Regions from separate parts of the Mycobacterium sp. NTMscope_MAC_12 genome, predicted to be linked through region 1. Evidence: predicted binding sites of a transcription regulator. Region 1 holds the regulator's gene; the other holds the start of a gene.
What was found. Region 1 encodes HspR, which represses chaperone genes until heat shock. Its sites were predicted from a motif close to ANNTGAGTNNNNNNNACTCANNT; they were not measured.
Positions count from the first base shown of each region.

Region 2: lon (endopeptidase La) is a predicted target of HspR. The motif match lies at 7,850-7,872, and genes of this name have one in related genera.

Region 1 is NZ_CDRJYY010000001.1:4,832,376-4,844,200, forward strand. Features, by position in the region: gene ttfA (trehalose monomycolate transport factor TtfA) at 38-916, opposite strand; gene clpB (ATP-dependent chaperone ClpB) at 1,009-3,567, opposite strand; gene AC0KS4_RS22435 (DUF3060 domain-containing protein) at 3,701-4,141, shown strand; gene AC0KS4_RS22440 (FAD-binding oxidoreductase) at 4,174-5,364, shown strand; gene AC0KS4_RS22445 (aldose 1-epimerase) at 5,367-6,278, shown strand; gene AC0KS4_RS22450 (heat shock protein transcriptional repressor HspR) at 6,409-6,804, opposite strand; gene dnaJ (molecular chaperone DnaJ) at 6,804-7,982, opposite strand; gene grpE (nucleotide exchange factor GrpE) at 8,026-8,667, opposite strand; gene dnaK (molecular chaperone DnaK) at 8,664-10,529, opposite strand; gene AC0KS4_RS22470 (hypothetical protein) at 10,882-11,469, shown strand; gene AC0KS4_RS22475 (putative alpha/beta hydrolase) at 11,585-11,825, shown strand, end outside.
Region 2 is NZ_CDRJYY010000001.1:2,389,421-2,401,245, reverse strand. Features, by position in the region: gene AC0KS4_RS11075 (NAD-dependent epimerase/dehydratase family protein) at 1-2,081, shown strand, start outside; gene AC0KS4_RS11070 (NAD(P)/FAD-dependent oxidoreductase) at 2,055-3,287, opposite strand; gene AC0KS4_RS11065 (DUF72 domain-containing protein) at 3,334-4,059, opposite strand; gene AC0KS4_RS11060 (endonuclease) at 4,067-4,693, opposite strand; gene AC0KS4_RS11055 (TfoX/Sxy family protein) at 4,735-5,067, opposite strand; gene AC0KS4_RS11050 (nitroreductase family deazaflavin-dependent oxidoreductase) at 5,076-5,453, opposite strand; gene lon (endopeptidase La) at 5,515-7,836, opposite strand; gene AC0KS4_RS11040 (alpha-hydroxy acid oxidase) at 7,959-9,218, opposite strand; gene AC0KS4_RS11035 (DUF1810 domain-containing protein) at 9,238-9,675, shown strand; gene AC0KS4_RS11030 (alpha-amylase family protein) at 9,783-11,111, opposite strand; gene AC0KS4_RS11025 (alkyl hydroperoxide reductase) at 11,122-11,658, opposite strand; gene AC0KS4_RS11020 (peroxiredoxin) at 11,697-11,825, opposite strand, start outside.

The DNA of each region.
Region 1 (11,825 bases):
CGGCCCCGCCGGGTCCTGGGCTACCCGGGGCGCGCCGTCAGCGCTGATAGTTGCTGGCCTGGTGGCCGTTACGCCCGGTCGGCGGTGGGCGGCGCAGCGTATCCGGGCGCCCCTCCGGTCGAGGCTGGTCGCGGCGCACCGGCTCGGGCGCGCGGCGGCCGGCCGCGACGTCGGGGCCGAGCAGGCCGGCCACGTCCTGCTGCGCGCGCCTGGGAGGCAGCTCGGCGCGGCCCGCGGGCGCCAACGGACGGCTCGGCGACGCGTTGCGGGGTCCCGCCGACGCTCCAGCCTCCTGCGGGGTCTCCTCCGGCAGCGGCGGCAGCACCCGCAGCAGGTCGTTGAACTGCCGCACGGTGCGCAGACCCTCGTCCCACTGGGTGCGGGTGCTGGTGATCGGCAAGGCGACCAGCGTCCAGTTCTGCTCGTTCCACATGATCTCGGCGGAGTCCGGCGCGGTGTGGGCGAACGTGACCATGCGCCGGTCGCAGGCGCGGCGGGCGGCATCCAGATTGGTGGAGTACACCATGCGCGGCCCGATCGCACCCAGCAGCCAAATGTCGCTCTCCCGAGGCTCTTTGAGCCCCTTGAGGCGCAGGTCCACCACGACGTTGGTGCCCACCTTGCGGTGCAGCGCGATCACCGTGGCGACTTCCTCGAGGTCGAAGATGTACACCGCCTCGCCGCGGATCTGGCCCAGCACCACATTCTGGGCGGCCACGTCGCCCACCGTCGACATCACGCCACGCTTCCAGCGCTGGAGGATGTCGGTGGATTCACGCTCGTAGTCGAATCCGTGCGACCGCGCCCACGACTTACGGCGTCTGCTGCGCCCACGCCGACGATCGACATCGACGTACAGCAGCACCCCCGCGCCGACAAAGCACAGCGCGGAGAGCGTGAACCAGAGGGGGACCATCCAAAACAGCGTATCTGCTATTGGCCCGGAACACAGAAGGCGACCAGGTCACAACCCAATCAAGGTTTGCTGCGCCCACCGAGGGGCGCAACTCACCCGAGGATCAGGGCGTCGCCGTCCGGGCTGACGTTGACCGGAACGGTGTCACCGTCGTGCACGTCGCCGGCCAACAACAGCTTGGCCAGCTGGTCACCGATGGCCTGCTGCACCAGCCGGCGCAGCGGCCGCGCGCCGTAAACCGGGTCGAATCCCCGATGCGCCAGCCACTGCTTGGCCGGCAGCGACACCTCGAGGGTGAGGCGGCGCTGCGCCAGCCGCTTCTGCAGCTGCGCCAACTGGATATCGACGATCGCCACCAGCTCGCCCGGCTCCAGGCCGTGGAAAATGATGACGTCGTCGAGCCGGTTGATGAACTCCGGCTTGAACGCCGAGCGCACCGCGGCCATCACCTGCTCCTCGGTGCCACCCGATCCCAGGTTGGACGTCAGGATCAGGATCGTGTTGCGGAAGTCGACCGTGCGCCCCTGCCCGTCGGTGAGCCGGCCCTCGTCGAGCACCTGCAACAGCACGTCGAACACGTCCGGGTGCGCCTTCTCGATCTCGTCGAACAGGATCACCGTGTACGGACGCCGCCGCACCGCCTCCGTCAGCTGACCACCCTGGTCGTAGCCGATGTACCCGGGAGGGGCACCGACCAGGCGGGCCACCGAGTGCTTCTCGCCGTACTCGCTCATGTCGATGCGGACCATCGCCCGCTCATCGTCGAACAGGAACTCCGCCAGCGCCTTGGCCAGCTCGGTCTTACCGACACCGGTCGGCCCGAGGAACATGAACGATCCCGTCGGCCGGTTGGGGTCAGCGACACCGGCCCGGGCGCGCCGCACGGCGTCGGACACCGCCGTCACCGCCTTACGCTGCCCGATGACGCGCTTGCCCAGCTCGTCCTCCATGCGCAGCAGCTTCGCGGTCTCGCCCTCGAGCATCCGCCCCGCCGGGATGCCGGTCCACGCCGACACCACGTCGGCGATGTCGTCGGGGCCAACCTCCTCCTTGAGCATCACGTTCTCCCGAGCTGGGCCGCTGTCGGCGGCCAATGGCACCGCGGCGTCGAGTTTCTTCTCGACCTCGGGGATGCGCCCGTAGCGCAGCTCGGCGGCCTTGGCCAGGTCGCCGTCGCGCTCGGCGCGCTCGGACTCACCGCGCAGCGCTTCCAGCCGTTCCTTGAGCTCGCGCACGACGTCGATCGCGTTCTTCTCGTTCTGCCAGCGGGTGGTGAGCTCGGCGAGCTTCTCCTTCTGGTCGGCCAGCTCGGAGCGCAGCTTCTCCAGCCGCTCCTTGGAGGCCTCGTCCTCCTCCTTGGCCAGCGCCATCTCCTCGATCTCGAGGCGGCGCACCAGGCGCTCGACCTCGTCGATCTCGACGGGCCGCGAATCGATCTCCATCTTCAGCCGGCTGGCGGCCTCGTCGACCAGGTCGATGGCCTTGTCCGGCAGGAAGCGCGCGGTGATGTAGCGGTCGGACAGCGTCGCCGCGGCCACCAGGGCCGAGTCGGTGATGCGCACACCGTGGTGCACCTCGTAGCGGTCCTTCAGCCCGCGCAGGATGCCGACGGTGTCCTCCACCGACGGCTCGCCGACGAACACCTGCTGGAAGCGCCGCTCCAGCGCGGCGTCCTTCTCGATGTACTTGCGGTACTCGTCGAGCGTGGTGGCGCCGACCAGGCGCAGCTCGCCGCGGGCCAGCATCGGCTTGATCATGTTGCCGGCGTCCATCGCCCCCTCGCCGGTCGCGCCGGCGCCGACGATGGTGTGCAGCTCGTCGATGAAGGTGATGATCTGCCCGGCGGAGTTCTTGATGTCATCGAGGACGGCCTTGAGCCGCTCCTCGAACTCGCCGCGGTACTTCGCGCCCGCGACCATCGAGCCGAGGTCCAGGCTGATGACGGTCTTGTCGCGCAGGCTCTCCGGCACGTCGCCGGCGACGATGCGCTGCGCGAGGCCCTCCACGATCGCGGTCTTGCCGACACCGGGCTCACCGATCAGCACCGGGTTGTTCTTGGTGCGCCGGCTCAGCACCTGCACGACGCGGCGAATCTCGTTGTCGCGGCCGATGACCGGGTCCAGTTCGCCCTCGCGGGCGCGCGCGGTCAGGTCGGTGGAGTACTTCTCCAGCGCCTGATAGGTGGCCTCGGGGTCGGCGCTGGTGACCCGGGCGCTGCCGCGAACCTTGACGAACGCCTCCCGCAGGGCCTGCGGCGACGCGCCGTGCCCCGTGAGCAGCTTGGCAACCTCCGAGTCGCCGGTGGCCAGGCCCACCATCAGGTGTTCGGTGGAGACGTACTCGTCGTCCATCTCGGTGGCCAGTTGCTGGGCGGTGGTGATGGCGGCCAGCGACTCGCGCGACAGCTGCGGCTGCGAGCTGGCGCCGCTGGCCTGCGGCAGCCGCTCCAGCAGACGCTCGGCTTCGGCGCGGATGGCGGCGGGCTCGACGCCCACGGCCTGAAGCAGCGGCGCGGCGATGCCGTCCGCCTGGGTCAGCAACGCCATCAGCAGGTGGGCCGGCCGGATCTCGGGGTTCCCGGCGGCCGAGGCCGCCTGCAGCGCCGACGTCAGCGCCGCCTGGGCCTTGGTGGTCGGGTTGAAAGAGTCCACGACGCCTCCATTCGGGTCGAAAGGGAGCTGGCAAAAATGCTTGTCTGCTTGTTCAACGTCGTCAATGTTGAGTCTGTTCCGCTCAACTCTATCGAGTTTTGAGGGACACGCCCTACGGGGTACCCCCCTAGCGATGACGCAGACGATGCAGCACCCCGACCAGGCCGACGCCGAGCTCGCCGGCACCCCGCGCCGGGGGACCGGCTTATGGCCGGCCGCCCTCGCGGCCGGGCTGGCGCTCGCCGGCCTTATCTCCGTTGGCCTGCACACCGACCTCGCCGGCGGCAGCGCGTCGACCGCGGTTCCCGAGTCCGGCACGCTGCAGGTCAGCGGCGCCCGCACCACGAAGACGCTGCCCTGCCACGCGGGCTATCTGTCGGTGAGCGGAACAAACAACACGATCACCCTCACCGGCCACTGCACCAGCGTCACCGTCTCCGGCGAGGGCAATCGCGTCACGGTCGACAGCACGGACGCGGTCAGCTCATCCGGAACCGGCAACGTCGTTCTCTACCACTGGGGTTCACCCACGATCGTCAACGCCGGGTCCGCCAGCGTCGTCCGGCAAGGCTGAATCCACGGAGTCCGAGCCTAGAATCGGGGCCCGTGAGCCTCGAGGACGTCCAAGCGCTGCGCGTGCTGCGCGACGCCTTCGAACCCGACCGCGCGGGCCGCTCAGGCTCCCAGGGTGATTCCGGTGACCTCGTGCACCGCTTCTACACCCACTGGTTCGCCCTCGACGCCTCGGTGCGCGATCTGTTCCCACCCGAAATGAGCGCCCAGCGCGCCGCTTTCGGCCATGCCCTGCACTGGGTGTACGGCGAACTGGTCGCTCGGCGCGCGCAGGAGCCGGTGACGTTTTTGGCCCAGCTCGGGCGGGACCATCGCAAATACGGTGTGCTGCCCCACCATTACGAAACCCTGGGTCGCGCGTTGTTGGCGACGCTGCGCTCCCAGCTGGGCGCGGCCTGGACCTCCGCCGTCGACGACGCGGCCAGGCAGTCGCTGAACCTGATCACCGGGGTGATGAGCGGCGCCGCGGACGCCGAGGAGGGACCCGCCTGGTGGGACGGCACCGTCATCGAGCACCTGCGGGTGTCCCGGGATCTGACGGTCGTTCGGCTGCAGCTCGATCAGCCGATGCACTACCACCCCGGGCAATACGTCAACGCCCATGTGCCGCAATGCCCCCGCCGCTGGCGGTATCTGAGCCCCGCCATTCCGGCCGATCCCGGCGGCGGCATCGAGTTCCACGTGCGCCTGGTGCCCGGCGGCCTGGTCAGCACCGCGATCGTCAACGAAACCCGGCCCGGCGACCGGTGGCGGCTGTCCAGCCCGCACGGCGGCCTGGGCGTCGATCGAGAGGGCGGCGACGTGCTGATGGTCGCCGGCAGCACGGGGCTGGCGCCGCTGCGGGCGCTCATCATGGACCTGTCCCGGTACGCGGTCAATCCGCGGATACATCTGTTCTTCGGCGCGCGCTACCGCTGCGAACTCTACGACCTGCCCACCCTGTGGCAGGTCGCGTCGCACAATCCGTGGCTGTCGGTCTCGCCGGTCTCGGAGTACAGCGCCGACCCGGCCTGGGCCGCCGACTATCCCGACGTCACCCCGCCGCGGGGCCTGCACGTGCACCAGACCGGCCGGCTGCCCGACGTGGTGACCAAGTACGGCGGCTGGGGCGACCGGCAAATCCTGATCTGCGGCGGGCCGGCGATGGTCACCGCCACCAAGTCCGCCCTGCTCGCCAAAGGCGCTCCGCCCGAACGCATTCAGCACGACCCGCTCTGGAGGTAACCATGCACGCCGTCACCCTGCGCGACCCTTCGTCGCCGCTGGTCGCCCAATTCGTTCCCGGCGCGGGGATGATCGGCACGTCCTTGCGCGACGACGGCGCCGAGCTGCTCGGCCAGCGCCGCGGCCTGGACGCCTACATCACCGACGGCAAGACGATGGGGATCCCCATCCTGTATCCGTGGGCAAACCGGTTGGGCGAGGCCACCTATACGGCCCAGGGCGCGACGGTCACCCTGACCCCGGGCGAAAACGGGGTGCGCGCCGACCCCAACGGACTGCCCATCCACGGCGTCCTGGCCGCCTATCCCGGCTGGCGGGTGACGGACGAAAGCGCCAACGAGCTGACCGCGCAGGTGGATTTCGGCGCCGATCCGCACCTGCTGGCCAGCTTCCCGTACCCGCATCTGTTGACGGTGACCGCGCGACTGGCCGACCGGACGCTGACGGTGCGGACCACCGTCGCCGCCACCGGCGACGCGGCGGTGCCGCTGTGCTTCGGCTTCCATCCCTACCTGCAGCTGCCGGGCGTCCCCCGCGGCGACTGGATCATCGAGACCCCCGCGCTGCGCCACCTCGGCCTCGACGACCAGGGGCTGCCCACTGGCGATTCCCAGCCGCAACCGGCGCGAGAAGAGGCGTTGCGCGACAAGACCTTTGACGACTCCTACGACCAGGTGGCCGAGGGTGCGGTGTTCGCGGTGTCCGGCGGCGGACGCCGCATCGAGGTGCATTTCGAACGGGGCTATCCGGCCGCGCAAATCTTCGCGCCGCCGGTCGACGATCCCGCCACGGCCATCGTGTGCTTCGAGCCGATGGCCGCGCCGACCGACGCGCTGCGCCGCGGCGGCTACCGCTGCGCCGCGCCGGGTGAGCCCGCGGTGACGCAGTTTTCGCTCCGGGTGCGATCACAGTGACCACTCTCGTCACTGCAGTCGCTGTCTGATGACCACTAGGTGAATGCGAAAAGCGCTAGCACATGCGCTAGCGCTTTTGCGAACTTTGTATGCCTCCGGAGACGGGAACCCTTGCGGCGCAAGTGAACAATTAGCGTCCCCGGCGCGGCTGCCACACCACCAGCGCGGTGCTCTTGGGCACCACCGCCAGGTCGCGGCGCTGGCTGGCGCGCGTCTGCGCCAACTCCTCGCTCAGCTCTTTGATCCGCGCCTGCAGCGCCTCGACCTGGTTGGTCAGCTCGATGATCCGCTTGATGCCCGCGAGGTTTACCCCCTCGTCCTGCGAGAGCCGTTGTACCTCACGCAGTAGGTCGACGTCGTGCTCCGAATAGCGGCGTCCCCCACCGGAAGTGCGGCGCGGGCTGACCAGGCCGAGGCGGTCGTAGGTGCGCAGCGTTTGGGCGTGCATGCCGGCCAGCTCGGCGGCGACCGAGATCAGGAAGGTTCGGGCATCCTCATTTCTTGAATTACTCGAGCCCTTGGCCATCAGCGATTACCCGCCCATCCGGCCCGTGGGTCAAAGCCACTGGAACGCTCCGCGGCGGCATACGCCTCCAGCGCTTCCTGTGCCGCGCCCTCCAGATTCGGTGGCACGGCGACCTTGACGGTGACCAGCAGGTCCCCGTTGCCGCCGCTGCGCTTGGGCACGCCGCGTCCGCGGACCCGCAGGATGCGGCCGTCGGAAGTGCCCTTGGGCACCCTGACACCGACTTTTCCGTCCAGCGTGGGCACCGAAATGGTTGAGCCCAAAGCCAATTCGGTGAAGCTGACGGGAACCGTGACGGTCAGGTCGTCGCCGTCGCGCCCGAACACCTTGTCCGGCCGCACATGCACCGTCACGTACAGGTCGCCCGACGGCGCGCCGCGCAGACCGGCTTCACCCTGGCCGGGCAGCCGGATGCGCTGTCCGTCCTCGACGCCGGGCGGGATGCGCACGTTGATGGTGCGGGTCCGCGTGGTGACCCCGGTGCCCTTGCACTCCTCGCAGGGGTGCTCGATGATCGAGCCGCTGCCCCGGCAATCGGTGCAGGGTTCGGAGAAACCGAACGCGCCCTGATTGCGGTTGACCACGCCGGAGCCGTTGCACGTGGGACACACCTTTGGGCTGGTGCCCGGCCGAGCCCCGCTGCCATGGCAGTTGGTGCACGGCGCCGGGCTGGTCAGCCGCAGCGGCATCGCCACACCCTTGGCGGCCTCGACGAAATTCAGCTGGGTCTCGGTCTCGAGGTCGTTGCCGCGGCGCGGCCGGCTGGGACGGGCGCCGGCGCCGCGCCCGAACAATCCGCCGAACAGGTCGCCGATGTTGGTGCCGCCGCTGCGGCCGGCGGCATCGAACAGATCGTTGAGGTTGAACTCCGCCCCATCGCCGCCGACGTTGAAGCCACCGAAGCCGCCGGTATCGAACCGGCGCCCGCCAAAACCGCCGCCGGCGAACAGCCTTCGGGTTTCGTCGTATTCCTTGCGCTTGGCCGGATCGGACAACACGTTGTGCGCCTCCGACACCGCTTTGAATCGTTCACCGGCGGCGGGATTGTCCGGGTTGGCGTCCGGATGCAGATCGCGCGCCAACTTGCGGTAGGCGCGCTTGATCTCTTCGGGGCTGGCGTCAGAGGAGACGCCCAGCTCCTTGTAGAAGTCTTTTTCGACCCATTCACGCTGGGCCATGTCGCGTCACCTCCTCACCTTTCTGTTGTGCTGATTGTGTGGGCTAGTCACCGGATGTGCCGGCGTTATCGTCCGATTCCACCGGCGCGGTTTCGTCGGACTCACCGGTCGCGGCCGATTCGTCGCCGTCGTCGGCGACCGTGTCGACGACACCGACCATGGCGTGGCGCAGGATTTGATCACCGAGCTTGTAGCCCTGCCGCATGACGGTGCCGATCACCGGGCGGGAGCCATCGCCCTCGTGCTGAACGGCCTCGTGCAGCACCGGGTCGAAGTCCTCGCCCTCCTCGCAGAACGCCGTCAGGCCGAGCCCGGTCAGCGCGCCCTCCAGCTTGTCGGCGACCGCCTTCAGCGGGCCCGACTCGAGGTCGCCGTGCTTGCGCGCCCGGTCGAGATCGTCGAGCACGCCCAGCAATTGGTTCACGACGGCGGCCTTGGCCCGGTCCGCCGCGGCCTGCTGGTCGCGCAGCGCCCGCTTGCGGTAGTTGGCGAAGTCGGCCTGCACGCGTTGCAGATCGGCGGTCAGCTCGGCGAGTTTGCCCTCGCCCTGGACCGCCGGCTCGTCGGCCGGCGCCGTCCCTCCCGGCGTATCGCCGGGAGGGACCTGCCGTACTTCACCGGTCTCAGGATCGATTCGCCGCTTGTCGGTGACGGTCACCTGTTCCTGTGGATTTCCTTCTGTCACTTGGACTCCCGGTCATCGTCGACCACCTCCGCGTCCACGACGTCGTCAGCGGAACCCGCTGAACCCGACGCCCCGCCGGTCGCGTCGGCCTGCTCGCCCGAGGCCTGGGTGGCCTCGTAGATCGCCTGCCCGAGCGCCTGCGACTCCTGGCCCAGCTTCTCCATCGCCGACTTGATCGCGGCAATGTCGCTGCCACCCAGGGCCGACTTGGCCTCGGCGATCGCGGCGTCGACCTTGGCCAGCGTGTCCTCGGGAACCTTCGACCCGCCCTCGGCTTCGCGCTGGTCCTTGACGAACTTCTCCGTCTGGTAGACCAGCGATTCCGCCTGGTTGCGGACGTCGGCTTCCTCGCGACGCTGGCGGTCCTCCTCGGCGTGCGCCTCGGCGTCCTTGATCATCCGGTCGATCTCCTCCTTGGACAGGCCGGAGCCCTCCTGGATTTTGATCGTGTTCTCCTTGCCGGTGCCCTTGTCCTTGGCCGTGACGTGCACGATGCCGTTGGCGTCGATGTCGAAGGTGACCTCGATCTGCGGGACGCCGCGCGGGGCCGGCGGGATGCCGGTCAGCTCGAAGGAGCCGAGCAGCTTGTTGTGCGAAGCGATTTCGCGCTCACCCTGGTACACCTGGATCTGCACCGACGGCTGGTTGTCATCGGCCGTGGTGAAGGTCTCCGACCGCTTGGTCGGGATCGTGGTGTTGCGCTCGATGAGCTTGGTCATCACGCCACCCTTGGTCTCGATACCCAAGCTCAGCGGCGTAACGTCAAGCAGCAGAACGTCTTTCACCTCACCCTTGAGGACACCCGCCTGTAGCGCGGCACCCACGGCAACAACCTCGTCGGGGTTGACGCCCTTGTTGGGTTCCTTGCCGCCGGTGAGCTCCTTGACCAGCTCGGTCACCGCGGGCATCCGGGTGGAACCACCCACCAGCACGACGTGGTCGATCTCGGACACCGAGATGCCGGCGTCCTTGATCACGGACTGGAAGGGCTGACGGGTGCGGTCCAGCAGATCCTGTGTGATGCGCTGGAATTCGGCGCGCGTGAGCTGTTCGTCGAGGAACAGCGGGTTCTTGTCCGCGTCCACGGTGATGTAGGGCAGGTTGATCGACGTGCTCTGCGAACTCGAGAGCTCGATCTTGGCCTTCTCCGCGGCCTCACGCAGCCGCTGCATCGCCATCTTGTCCTTGGTCAGGTCAATTCCGCTGGTGCCCTTGAACTTGTCGACCAGCCACTCGACGACGCGGTCATCCCAGTCGTCCCCACCGAGGTGGTTGTCACCGCTGGTCGCGCGGACCTCGACCACGCCCTCACCGATCTCGAGCAGCGAGACGTCGAACGTGCCGCCACCGAGGTCGAAGACCAGGATGGTCTGTTCCTTCTCGCCCTTGTCCAGGCCGTAAGCCAGTGCGGCCGCGGTCGGCTCGTTGACGATGCGCAGCACGTTCAGGCCGGCGATCTGGCCGGCTTCCTTGGTCGCCTGACGCTGGGCGTCGTTGAAGTACGCCGGCACGGTGACGACCGCGTCGGTGACGTCCTCACCCAGGTACGCTTCGGCGTCACGCTTCAGCTTCATCAGCACGCGGGCGCTGATCTCCTGGGCGGTGTATTTCTTGTCATCGATCTCGATGGACCAGTCGGTGCCCATGTGCCGCTTGACCGAACGGATGGTGCGGTCGACGTTGGTGACCGCCTGGTTCTTGGCGGGCTGGCCGACGAGCACCTCGCCGTTGCGCGCGAACGCGACGATGGACGGGGTGGTCCGCGAGCCCTCGGAGTTGGCGACGACGACGGGGTCACCGCCCTCGAGGACTGCGACGACGGAGTTGGTGGTCCCGAGGTCGATACCGACCGCACGAGCCATAGTGATTCCTCCTGATTGTGTAGAGCCTGTTTGGTGCCACTATGCTGAGTGAACCCCGCTCAAGCCTGCCCCTGGGGCGATCGGCTGTCAACCTGGGTCTTGAGTCTGGTTCACTCAACTTGTCGATCATGTTAACGGCCCGAGGCCGCGTGTTGTTCCCGGGGTCGCATAGTTCGGGTGCGACGCCGACGACCGACTCGGCGGCCGCGACGCACGGTCGCCGCGCGGAGTCGGTCACGCGGCGATAAAACTTCACCATCGGCGCCGCATCGATAGTCGCTCGAGTGCAGCGACTGTCGGCGGTGGGTGAGTAACCTGAGTGCCGCCATTCGAATCGTCTGGGGAGCGGCGGGTGCGGTTATCGGATAATGCGCGGCGAAGCCTGGCCGGTGGTTCGCTGCTGCTCGTAGTGCTGTTCGCCGGGTCGGTGTCGGGTTGCAGCTCCGTCATCGGCGGGCGGCCGGTGGCCTCGCCCGGGGCGGGTCCCAGCGAGCCGTCCTTCCCCACGCCCCGATCCACGCCGCCGTCGCCGTCGGTCACCGCCGCGCCCGCTCCGGGGGCCCCGGGCGCGCCGACGGGCCCCACGAATCCGGCCGGCGCCATCCCGCTGCCGCCCGACCAGAATGGCTACGTCTTCATCGAGACCAAATCCGGCGTGACGCGCTGCCAGATCAACAAGGACACCGTCGGCTGCGAGGCGCCCTTCACCAACTCCCCGCTGCAGGACGGTGAGCACGCCAACGGCGTCAGCATCACCACCGGCGGCAAGGTGCAGTGGGTGCTGGGCAACCTGGGAGCCATCCCGACTGTCAAGATCGAGTATCAGACCTACGCCGCCCAGGGCTGGACGATCATCGCCAACGCCGAGGGCACCCGCTTCACCAACGACCAGACCAAGCACGGCATGTTCGTCAGCATCGAGAAGGTCAATACGTTCTAGGCGCTAACCTTGTCGGCAGCGTGGCGGGGGTGGGTATCGATCTGCCGCGTTGTGTCACCGCCCAGTCACCGGTGCTCGCTCAGGCCCGACCTAACCAAGAAGACCTCACGACTCCATGCAACTCCGCTACATCAGCGTCGCTGCGCTGATCGCCGAAGCCGGTGGTGATCCGTGGGCGGTCAATCGGAGCCTGCAGGCAGGTAGCCCGTTTCAGATTTCTCAGCTGGCGGAGGCGTTTCTCAAGGCGGGCCGATGCACTGCCGAGGCCAGCAATGCGTTCGACCAAGCCCGTAGCCGCTTTGACGCTGCCTGGAACCATCAGAATGGGGATTCCCCTATCACCGGCTCCGACGAAG
Region 2 (11,825 bases), 2.4 Mb from region 1:
TCAGCGGCATTGCTGAGCTCCCGCATCCCTGCCTGGACCGCAACGTCGAATTTGTTTGCGCATCGCTGCGCGACCGCGTCTTGCGGGAACTCACCGACGAGGCCGACGCGGTCATCCATCTGGCCCCGATCGATCCCACCGCGCCCGGCAGCGCCGGCATGGACGGGCTGGCGCGGGTCACCGACGCGGCGGCCCGGGCCGGTTCCCGTCTGTTGTTCGTGTCGCAGGCCGCGGGCCGGCCCGAGCTGTATCGACCGGCGGAGGACCTGGTGTCCTCGAGTTGGGGGCCCACCGCGGTCATCCGGATCGCGCCACCGGTCGGGCGCCAACTCGACTGGATGGTGTGCCGCACCGTGGCCACGCTGTTGCGCAGCAAGGTCTCCGCGCAACCCATGCGCGTGCTGCATCTCGACGACCTGATGCGTTTTCTGGTCCTGTCTTTGAACACCGATCGCACCGGCGTGGTGGACCTCGCCAGCCCGGACACCGTCAACATGGTCACGGCCTGGCGGGTGTTGCGAGCCACCGACCCACGCTCCCGGCTGCATCGGGTCCGCAGTTGGGCGCAGCTGATGCCGGAGTTCGACGTCGCTGCGGCACAAGAGGATTGGATGTTCGAGTACGGCTGGCACGCGCTTGACGCGGTCGCCGACACCGCGCGCGGACTCGTCGGGCGCCGGCTCGACACCGCCGGCGCGATCAACCAGGGGGGACAGCTCGCGCTGCCCGTCGAGGTGCTGCCGCAATCCCGGCGACCGGCCGGCGACGACGTGCGCACCGCCGCGCCGGAAGGCATGGAAGGCGAATTCGACGATCAGATCGATGCGCGGTTCCCGGTTTTCAGCGGCGCCGCGCTGGCCGAGGCGCTGCCCGGACCGCTCACCCCGATCACGCTGGACGTCCAGCTGAGCGGGCTGCGCACCGCGAGCCGGGTGTTGGGACAGGTGCTCGCGCTCGGCGGCGTGGCCGAGGCCGAATGGGGCAGCCGGGCCATCGCGGTGTTCGGGCACCGCGCCTACGTCGGGGTGTCGGTCAACATGGTCGCGGCCGGCCAGCTGCCCGGGTGGGACCAGGACGCCGTGGTCCGCGACGCCCTCGTCGGCCAGCCCCAGGTCGGCGATCCGCTGCCGTTCGGCGAGCCGGCCGGGACGACGGGCGCGCTTGGCTCGGTCGCCAAGGCGGTCGCCGCGGGACGGTCGGTTGCGCTCTTGCGTCACCTGCGGGCCGACACCCGGGCGTATTGCGCCGTCGCGGAAGCCGAGCACCTCGATGCCACCCAACTGGCGTTGCTGCCCGAAGCCGCTCTGGAAGTGCGGCTGCGGCTGTTGCGCGACCGGATCCACCAAGGCTGGATCCTCAACGCGCTCTGGTTGATCGACACCGGTGTCAGCGCCGCGGCGCCGGTCCGCCGCCAGGCCGGCCGCAGCGTGCCGGGGATGGGCATGATCACCGACAGCGGGCTCGTCGCGGCGGAGATCGCGGAGTTGGCGTCGGCGCTGCGGGCCGACCCGCCGTTGTGCGGGCTGGCGGCCGAGGGCAACCTCGCGAGCATTCGTGCGCTGTCACCGAAGACCGCCGCCACCGTGGATGCGGTCGTCGCACGCATCGGGCACCGCGGCCCGGGCGAGGCCGAGCTGGCCAGCACGACCTTCGCCGACGACCCGACGATGTTGCTGACCGCCGCCGCGGCGGCCGCGCCCCCCGACCCCGCGTCGGCCACGCTGGCCGAGCGGCTTGCCGCCAACGCGCGCGGTTCGCGGGAGCTGGCCCACGACACCACGATGCGGTTCACGCACGAGCTGCGGATGACGTTGCGCGCGTTGGGATCTCTGCGGGTCGAGGCGGACCTGATCGACGCCGTCGACGACGTGTACTACTTGACCTGCAATGAACTGGTCACCATGCCGGGCGACGCGCGGCTGCGGATCAAACGCCGCCGCACCGAACGCGAACGCCTGCAGGCGCAGTGCCCACCGGACGTCATCGACGGAGCCTGGGCGCCCGTCCCGCCCGGCGCCGACGGCTCGGGCGCCGAGCCCACCGCCGAGGACGGCTCAGCCGAGCAGCTCGCCCAGGGGTGATTGCGGGTCGGCCAGTTTGGCGGGGTCGACGGACGCCTTGGAGCGGATCAGCGCTTTGACGTCGTCAAGCACGTCCCAGATGTTGACGTTCATTCCGGCCAGCACCCGGTTCTCGCCGTCGAGCCAGAAGGCGACGAACTCGCGGCCGGCGACATCGCCGCGGAACACCACCCGCTCAAAGCTGGGGGCGTGGCCGGCGTACTCCATGCCGAGGTCGTATTGATCGGTGAAGAAATAGGGTAGCTCCGCGTATTCGCTTGGCCTGCCCAGCATCCCAGCCGCCGCCACGGCGGGCTGCTTGAGCGCGTTGGCCCAGTGCTCGGTGCGGATGCGGGTGCCGAATAGGGGGTGTTCGGCGGCGGCGATGTCGCCGACCGCATAGATGTCGGGATCGCTGGTGCGCAACGACGCGTCGACGAGCACCCCGCCGTCACCCAGGGAGAGCCCGGCCTGCTCGGCCAGTTCGATGTTGGGTTTGGCGCCGACGGCCACCAGCACGGCGTCGGCGGCGATCGTCTCGCCGTCCCGCATTCGCAGGCCGGTCGCCGAACCGTCGGCCCGGGTGATCTCCTCGACCTGCGTCTCGAGCCGAAGATCCACCCCGTGCTCGCGATGCAGGGCGGCGAACACCTCGCCGACGGTCTCACCCAGCGCGGCCATCAGCGGTTGTTTGGCGGCTTCGACGACGGTGACGTCGACGCCTCGCTGACGCGCACTCGCGGCCACTTCCAGCCCGATCCACCCGGCCCCGACGACCGCGAGCGAAGTCCCTTCGGTCAGCACGGCATTCAACGCGGCGGCGTCTTCATAGGTGCGTAGGTAATGCACACCGCCGGAGTCCGATCCCGGTATCGGCGGGCGCCGCGAGGCCGATCCCGTCGCCAACAGCAGCTTGTCGTAGGGAACGGTGGCGCCGTCGGGCAACCCCACGGTGTGGCCGGCCGCGTCCAGGGCGGTCACCCGCGTGTTGAGCCGGAGGTCGACGTTGTTGTCGCGGTACCAGTCGGAGTTCTGCACGGTGAAATCGTTCAGCGACTTTTTGCCGGCCAGATAGTCCTTCGACAGCGGGGGCCGCTCGTAGGGCAGATGCTCCTCGTCGGCGAACACAATGATGTGTCCATCAAAACTGTTGTCGCGCAACGCTTCTATGGCTTTGGCTGCCGCGAGTCCGCCGCCGATGATGACGAAGCTGGTCGAATTGGCCATGGTTCGTGCTCCGTTCTCCTGGATTTTTCAGCCTACCCGTGGGCGCTCAACGCAACAGCTCGCGCAGGTCGAGCGCATTGCGGACCGCGTGGCCGCCCAGGTCGTTGTTGAAGTACATCCACACGTCTTTTCCGTCACCGTCCCACGCGGTGATCCGGTCGGCCCAGCGCCGCAAGTCGTCGTCGGTGTAGGAACCGGCATAGTTCGCCTCCGGATCCGGCCCGTGCATCCGGATGTACACCAAATCGGTCGTCGCGCGGGGAATGCACGCAAGGCCGAGCCCACTCATGACCACATACGCGGCGCGATGGCGCTCCAATATCTCGAACACCGCGGGGTGATTCCACGACGGGTGCCGCAGTTCGACGGCGACGCGGATCGACGCGGGCATGAGCTGTAAGAACGAATCCAGGCGCGCGTCATCGCGCTGCTGTTCGGGGTGCAGTTGTACCAGCAGCACGCCACGGCGATCACCCAGGAGTTGCCAGCACCGTTCGAATCGTTCGATCCACGGCTCGGGGGAGGCCAGGCGACGGTAGTGCGTCAGACCGCGATGCGCCTTGACCGACATCGCGAAGCCGTCCGGCAGCTGATCGCGCCAGCCCTCGAACGTCGAATCCTTGGGCCACCGGTAGAAACTGGCGTTCAGTTCGACGGTGTCGAACACCTCGACATAGCGGGCGAGACGGCGCGCCGACGGTGTTCCCGGTGGATACAGCACATCGTTCCAGTGGTTGTACGACCACCCCGAGGTACCGATACGTATGGCCACTGCGCGCTCAGCCAGCCACCTGCTGACGCACATCGTCGTCCAGCGACGCCCTGACCAGAGCGGCGGCCAGCCGCGCATTATCCCGCGGCGCAAGGGTTCCCAGCTTCTTCGGCTCAGCGGGCAGCCCCAACCGCTTGGCGGTCCCGGTGGCCCGATCATCGAAGTACGGGCGCACCCAGGTCCACACGTCCTGCACCTCGCGGAGGTAGATGTCGGCACCGGTGTCGCCAATTCCCTTGAATTGCTTGAGCATCCGTTTCGCCGCGGCCACATCGTGCCCACTGCGATCGGCCAGTTCACGCAGATCACCCGAGTAGTCGTCGCGAATCCGTTGGGCCATATCGGTGAGCCGGGTGGCCGAGCTCTCGTCGTAACGCACGTAGTGCGCGCGCCCGAAGGCGTCGATCATGGTTTGTCGATCCGCGGCCAGCACCGCTTTGGGCGTCCGCAGGCCCGCCTTGAAGAGTTCACGCGCGGCGCCCATGGCGATGGCCGCGTCGATGGGTTTGCTGGCCAGCATGCACAGCACGAGAAGCTGGAACAGCGGCATCGGCTTGTCGCTCATCGTGATGCGCGCCTGTGCCGCATAAGTCGTGCCGGCAACGTCGAGCAGCCGTCGCACCCGGGAGTCCATACCGCATCGCGTACCCCCACGCTGCCGGGGCAAACCGCTCGCTATTTGGGCGGCAGGCTGCGGGCGTGCTCGACGCCGCGGGTGACCCAACTGTGAAGCTGGCGTTTGGTTTGCACCCCGGCGGCCTCGACGCGCAACCAGCCCCGGGCTTCCCGCCCGGCCATCACCATGGGGCCGACGTGCGCGCGCCCGGCGAGTTTGTCGGTGTCCTCGCGCGGCACCCGCACCAACAGTCCGCCCTGGCCGCTGACGGCCACCGACATGTTGCCGTTGACCAGGAACGCCAGACCGCCGAACATGCGCTTCTCGTCGATGCCGGGCTGGCCTGCGAGCAGTTCGCGGATCCGATTGGCCAGGTCTTCGTCGTAGGCCATGCGCCGGGTCAGTCGAGATCGACTCGGACGGTCAGCAGGTCGCTGCCCATCAGGCGCACCATCGCGCTGTTCAGCCGCGGCAGGTTGCCCAGGCGCTGCACCGCGTCGTCGTCGGGCAGGAGGTGGGCGGTGCCGTTGCGCCATTTGCCGGCGACGCGCACCCGCACAGCGGGATCGGCTTTGATATTGCGGATGTAGTCCGAGTGTTCGCCGTGTTCGGAGACCATCCAGAACTGGTTGTCCACGACGCGCCCGCCCACCGCGGTGCGCCGCGGTTGCCCGCTCTTGCGTCCCGTTGTTTCGAGCATGGTCATGGGCAGCTGCCGGCCGACCGGATTGACCAGCAGGCGTTGAACACGATGGACCACTTGTCGTTTGAGAGTCACGGGTTCATTCAACGCCGGGCGTGACCACGGGGAAAGCCCTGGGTCACGCCCGGCGTCGAGATCAGGCGGCCACCGTGGCGGCCCCGGCCGGCGGTTCGAGCGCCTGGGCCACGATCTCGGCGACGTCGGTCATGGGCCGCACGTCCAGCGCCTCGAGCACCTCGGCGGGCACGTCATCGAGATCCGGCTCATTGCGCGATGGAATGAAAACCGTTGACAGCCCGGCGCGTTGGGCGGCCAGCAGCTTTTGCTTCACACCGCCGATGGGCAGCACCCGGCCGTTCAGCGTGACCTCGCCGGTCATGCCGACGTCGGAGCGGACCTGGCGTCCGGTGGCCATGGAGACCAGGGCGGTCACCATGGTGACACCGGCCGACGGGCCGTCCTTGGGCACCGCGCCCGCCGGCACGTGCACGTGGATGCGCCGGTCCAGGGCCTTGGGATCCACACCGAGCTCGGCGGAGTGCGAGCGCACGTAGGACAGCGCGATCTGCGCCGACTCCTTCATCACGTCACCCAGTTGGCCCGTCAGTTGCAGGCCCGGCTCACCGTCGGTGGAGCCGGCCTCGATGTAGAGCACGTCACCGCCCAGGCCCGTCACGGCCAGGCCGGTGGCCACACCGGGCACCGCCGTCCGTTCGGCCGATTCCGGCATGAACCGCGGACGGCCCAGGTAGTCAACCAGATCCGGCTCATCGATGGTGATCGGTCCCGGATGGTCGGCCAGCCTGGTGGTCGCCTTGCGCAGCGCCTTGGCCAGCAGCCGTTCGAACTGTCGCACACCGGGTTCGCGGGTGTAGTCGGCGGCGATCTTGCGCAGCGCCGCGTCGGTCACCGCGACCTCGTCCTCGGTCAGCGCCGCGCGCTCCCGCTGCCGGGGCAGCAGGTAGTCCCGCGCGATGGCGACCTTGTCGTCCTCGGTGTAGCCGTCGATGGTCACCAGCTCCATGCGGTCCAGCAGGGCCGACGGGATGTTCTCGATCACGTTGGCGGTGGCCAGGAACACCACATCGGACAGATCCAGGTCCAGATCCAGGTAGTGGTCCCGGAAGGTGTGGTTCTGCGCCGGGTCGAGCACCTCGAGCAGCGCCGCGCTCGGGTCGCCGCGGTAGTCGGAACCGACCTTGTCGATTTCGTCCAGCAGCACAACGGGATTCATCGATCCCGCCTCACCGATCGCGCGCACGATCCGGCCCGGCAACGCGCCCACGTAGGTGCGACGGTGCCCGCGGATCTCGGCCTCGTCGCGCACGCCGCCCAGGGCGACGCGGACGAACTTGCGGCCCAACGCGCGGGCCACGCTCTCACCCAGCGACGTCTTGCCGACGCCGGGGGGACCGGCCAGGACCATCACGGCGCCGGAGCCGCGCCCGCCGACCACCTGCAGCCCGCGCTGGGCGCGACGGGCCCGCACGGCGAGGTATTCGACGATGCGATCTTTGACGTCGTCGAGGCCGTGGTGATCGGCGTCCAGCACCTCCCGCGCCGCCTTCAGGTCGGTGGAATCCTCGGTCTTGACGTTCCACGGCAGGTCGAGCACGGTGTCCAGCCAGGTGCGAATCCAGCCGCTCTCCGGGCTCTGGTCGCTCGAGCGTTCCAGCTTGCCGACCTCGCGCAGCGCCGCCTCGCGCACCGTCTCGGGCAGATCGGCCTGCTCGACGCGGGCCCGGTAATCATCCGAGCCGTCGGGTTCGCCCTCGCCCAGTTCCTTGCGGATGGCGGCCAGCTGCTGGCGCAGCAGGAATTCCTTCTGCGTCTTCTCCATGCCCTCGCGCACGTCTTCGGCGATCTTGTCGCTGACCTCGACCTCGGCGAGGTGATCGCTGGTCCAGTCGATCAGCACGCGCAGCCGCTCGGCGACGTCGATCGTCTCCAGCAGCTGTCTCTTCTGCGTGTTGGTCAGGTAGGACGCGTACCCGGAGGTGTCGGCCAGCGCCGACGGATCGGTCAGCCGGTTGACGTAGTCGATGATCTCCCAGGCCTCGCGGCGTTGCAGCATGGCCAGCAGCAGCTTCTTGTATTCCGCTGTCAGCGCCTTGATCTCGTCGGTCGCCTCGGTCTCGGGGACCTCGGTCACCTCGACCCACAGCGCCGCCCCGGGGCCGGATGCGCCCGCCCCGATCTGGGCCCTGCGCTCACCGCGCACCACCGCGGCGGTGCCGCCGCCGGCGATGCGCCCGACCTGCAGGATCTTCGCGATCACGCCGTGCGAGGGGTACCGGTCCTCGAGCCGGGGGGCGATCAGCAGCTGCCCCGACTCGCTGGCCTGGGCGGCGTCGGTCGCCGCGCGGGCCGCGTCGTCCAGCGCGATCGGCACCACCATTCCGGGCAGCACGATGGTGTCGGTGACAAACAGCACCGGCACCGACTTGGCTTCAGCCATCAAATCCTCCAAAAGTTGAGTCTGATGCGCTTAACCCAGCCGGGCGCCGGTTTGTTCCCGTGGGCCCCGCGGTCGCGAGTGTGCGGCCAGCCTCACATTGAGGCCCGAGTGTGCGGCCAGCTTCACGCTGGCGGCACGGGGCCCAGCCGCCGCAGCTGCGTGACGTGCTGGGGCGAAAGCTCCTCGAGGCACGTGACGCCGAGCAGGCGCATGGTCCGGATCACCCCTTCGGCCAGGATGTCGATCGCACGGCTCACCCCCGCCTCACCGCCGGCCATCAGGCCGTACAGGTACGCCCGCCCGACCAGCGTGCACCGGGCGCCGAGCGCGATCGCCGCGACGATGTCGGCGCCCGACATGATGCCGGTGTCCACCAGGATCTCGGTGTGCTGACCCAGCTCACGCGCCACCGTGGGCAGCAGATGGAACGGCACCGGCGCCCGATCCAGTTGGCGCCCACCGTGATTGGACAACACGATGCCGTCGACGCCGCGGTCGACGACCGCGCGGGCATCGGCAAGCGTCTGAATCCCTTTCACGACGAGCTTGCCGGGCCATCGCTCCTTGATCCACTCCAGGTCGTCGAACGTGAGACTCGGGTCGAACATCGTGCTCAGGTATTCGGCGACCGTGCCGGGCCAGCGGTCCAGCGACGCAAACGCCAACGGCTCGGTGGTCAACAGATCGAACCACCACTTCGGGTGGGGCAACGCGTCCAGCACGGTGCGCAGCGTCAGCGTGGGCGGGATCGTCATCCCGTTGCGGTTGTCGCGCAGCCGCGCGCCGGAGACCGGGACGTCCACGGTGGCCAGCAGGGTGTCGAAGCCGGCGTCGGCCGCGCGTTTCACCAGCTCCATCGAGCGTTCGCGGTCGCGCCACATGTAGAGCTGAAACCACTTGCGGCCCTGCGGGACGGCGGTGACGAGGTCCTCGATCGCGCAGGTGCCCAAGGTGGACAGGGAAAACGGGATCCCCGCCCTGGCCGCCGCGTGCGCGCCGCCGATCTCGCCCTCGGTGTGCATCAGCCGGGTGAATCCGGTGGGCGCGATCGCGAACGGCAGCACGACCGGCTGGCCGAGCACGTTCCACCCTGCGGTCACTTGGGAGACGTCGCGCAGGATCGTCGGATGAAATTCGATGTCGCGGAAGGCTTGTCGGGCGCGTTCGATGGACAGCTCGTCTTCGGCGGCGCCGTCGGTGTAGTCGAACGCCGCCTTGGGGGTGCGCCGTTTGGCGATGCGCCGCAGGTCTTCGATGGTGTAGGCGGCGTCGAGCCGGCGCTTGGTCGCGTTGAGCTCGGGCCGCTTGAACTGCAGGAGCGGGGCGAGGTCGCGCACTTTGGGCACTCGTCGTCGGACGGCCTGTCGTCTTTCGAGTTCCATACTGTGCAACGGTAGTCGTATGGACTCGGCAGGCGACCCGTTCGATCTCCAACGCTTTGTGGACGCCCAGGAGCCGGCCTACGCCAATGTCGTCGACGAGTTACGCGGCGGGCGAAAGCGCAGTCACTGGATGTGGTTCGTCTTCCCGCAGCTGCGCGGCCTGGGCGGCAGCCCGACCGCGGTCCGCTACGGCATCTCCTCGCTGGACGAGGCTCGCGCGTACCTGCGCCATGAGCTGCTGGGCCCACGGCTGCGCGAGTGCGCCCGGCTGGTCACCGCGGTGCAAGGGCGATCGGTCGGGCAGATCTTCGGTTCGCCCGATGACCTCAAGCTGTGCTCGTCGATGACGCTGTTCGCCCACGCCACCGAGGACGACGGGGACTTCGTCGCGGTGCTCGAGAAGTATTACGGCGGACGCCAAGACGAGCTGACCCTGGCGCGCCTGGCGTCGCACTAGATCGGATGGCGGCGACCCGCTTCGCCCGGCTACGCCGCGTTCGCGATCGCCCCTAGACCAGATGGGGCGACCCGCTTCGCCCGGCTACGCCGCGTTCGCGATCGCCCCTAGACCGGACGCAGGATTCGCCAGCCGTGCGGTTCCACGACCAGCCTGTCGACGACGTCCGGCGGCGGCGCCGCCGATCCGCCGATGACCTGGGCGCGTCCCTTACCCAGCTCCGACAACGACACACGCAGGGGTTCGTCGTCGATGTTGAGCACCACCAGCAGGGCGTCGTCACCGTTGCGCGTCTCGTAGATATAGTGCCGGTTTTCCAGTCGCAGCGCGGTGGTGGATGCCGCATGCAGCCAGGGGTGACGGCGTCGCAGCCCGACCAGGTACTGGTGCAGCGCCCAGGTCTCGACACCGACGTCATCCAGTTGCAGTGGGGGAGAGCCGAATTCGGGACGAACCGCGTCGTCGCCGCCGAAACGTTCTTCCTTGACGCCGCGAAAACCGAGCTCGTCGCCCGCGTAGACGCTGGGCACCCCGCCGATGGTGAGCAGTAACACCAGCGCGTGGGCCGCATGCGCGGGGTTTTCCATCCGGCTGGCGATGCGGGTCACGTCGTGATTGCCGATGAACGTCAGCGGCGCGAATCGGCTCAGAAAGTCGTTGTGGCGCTGCAGCGCCCAGTCCAGTTCGAAGAAGTTGCCATCGTTGAGGCTGCTCCAGATCGCCTTCCACAACTCGTATTGGGTGGCCGAGTCGAAGGTGGCGGCCCCGACGACCGCGGCATAGTCGCCGTGGATGAGTTCGCCGACGAACCAGGCCTGCGGATAGCGCTCGCGCACGCGCGGCAAGGTCGAGGCCCAGAACTGTTGGGGCACGGCGTAAGCCGCATCGAGGCGCCAGCCGTCGGCGCCGCGCCCCAACCAGTGCGCCATTACCTCGACGGTGTAGTCGACGACGTCGGGGTTGTCGTGGTTGAGGGTGATCAGCCCGTCGTGGCCCTCGAACGTGTGAAAGCGTCCGGGACGCCCGCGAAACCAGCGCGCCGCGGCGTCGTCCTCGGCCGCCTCGCGATGGCGCGGGAAATCCACCCCGACGTGGTTGAACACGCCGTCGAGCAGGACGCGCAGGCCGCGTCGGTGCGCTTCGGCGACGAGGTGATCGAAATCGGCGTCGTCACCGAGCCGGGGATCGATGCGGTAGTGGTCGGTGGTGTCGTAACCGTGTGTGCGCGAGGCGAAGATCGGGCCCAGCGCGATGCCCGATGCCCCGAGTTCGATGGCGTGGTCCAACCAGTCGACGAGCCGCCGCAACCGGTGTTCGTCCGGTTGCGGCGGCTCGTTTGACTGCGGTACGGGGAACGCGCCCACGAACCCCAGCGGGTAGACCTGCCACCAGATGGCGTGCTGGACCCAGTCGGGTCCCGGCACGGCGCTGGTCACGACGGCGCGATCAGCCGACGGTCGCCAGCGTCTGGGAAGCGACAATCGCCTGGGCCACACCGGAAACGATCGCCGCGGCCTTCAGTGCCTCCTGGATGGTTTCCCGGCTGACACCGGCCTCGCGCAGCGTGTGCTCATGGGAAGCCACGCAGTCCGGGCATCCGTTGATCGACGACACCGCGAAGCACCACAGCTCGAAGTTCGCCTTTTCCACACCGGGATTGGCGATGATGTTCATCCGCAATCCCGCGCGCAGGTCGTCGTACTTGCCGTCGAGGAATCCCCGGCCACGGTAGAACACGTTGTTCATGGCCATGACCGATGCCGCTCCCAGCGCCGCGTTGTATGCCTCCGCGGACAAGATGTCGGCCGCCTCGGCGCCAATCTCGCTGAGCACCTGCGTGTTCCGAGTCGCCGCGGCGCTCGCCAAGAGCGTGCCCCACAGCTGCTCCTCGTTGAGCTCGGTCGTGCGGGTGATCGAGCCCAGGTTGAGCTTGAGGTCCTTGGCGTACTCCGGCAGCGCTTCCTTGAGATTCTCTACGCTCATCTCGCCTCCTATTCAGACCCTACGGGATCAGGCCCGGATCAGGCCGACTGCTTGAGCAACTCGGTGGCGTCCAGCGTCGGGTCGCCCTTGCGCCAGTTGCACGCGCACAACTCGTCGGACTGCAGTGCGTCGAGCACGCGCAGCACTTCCTCGACGTTGCGGCCCAC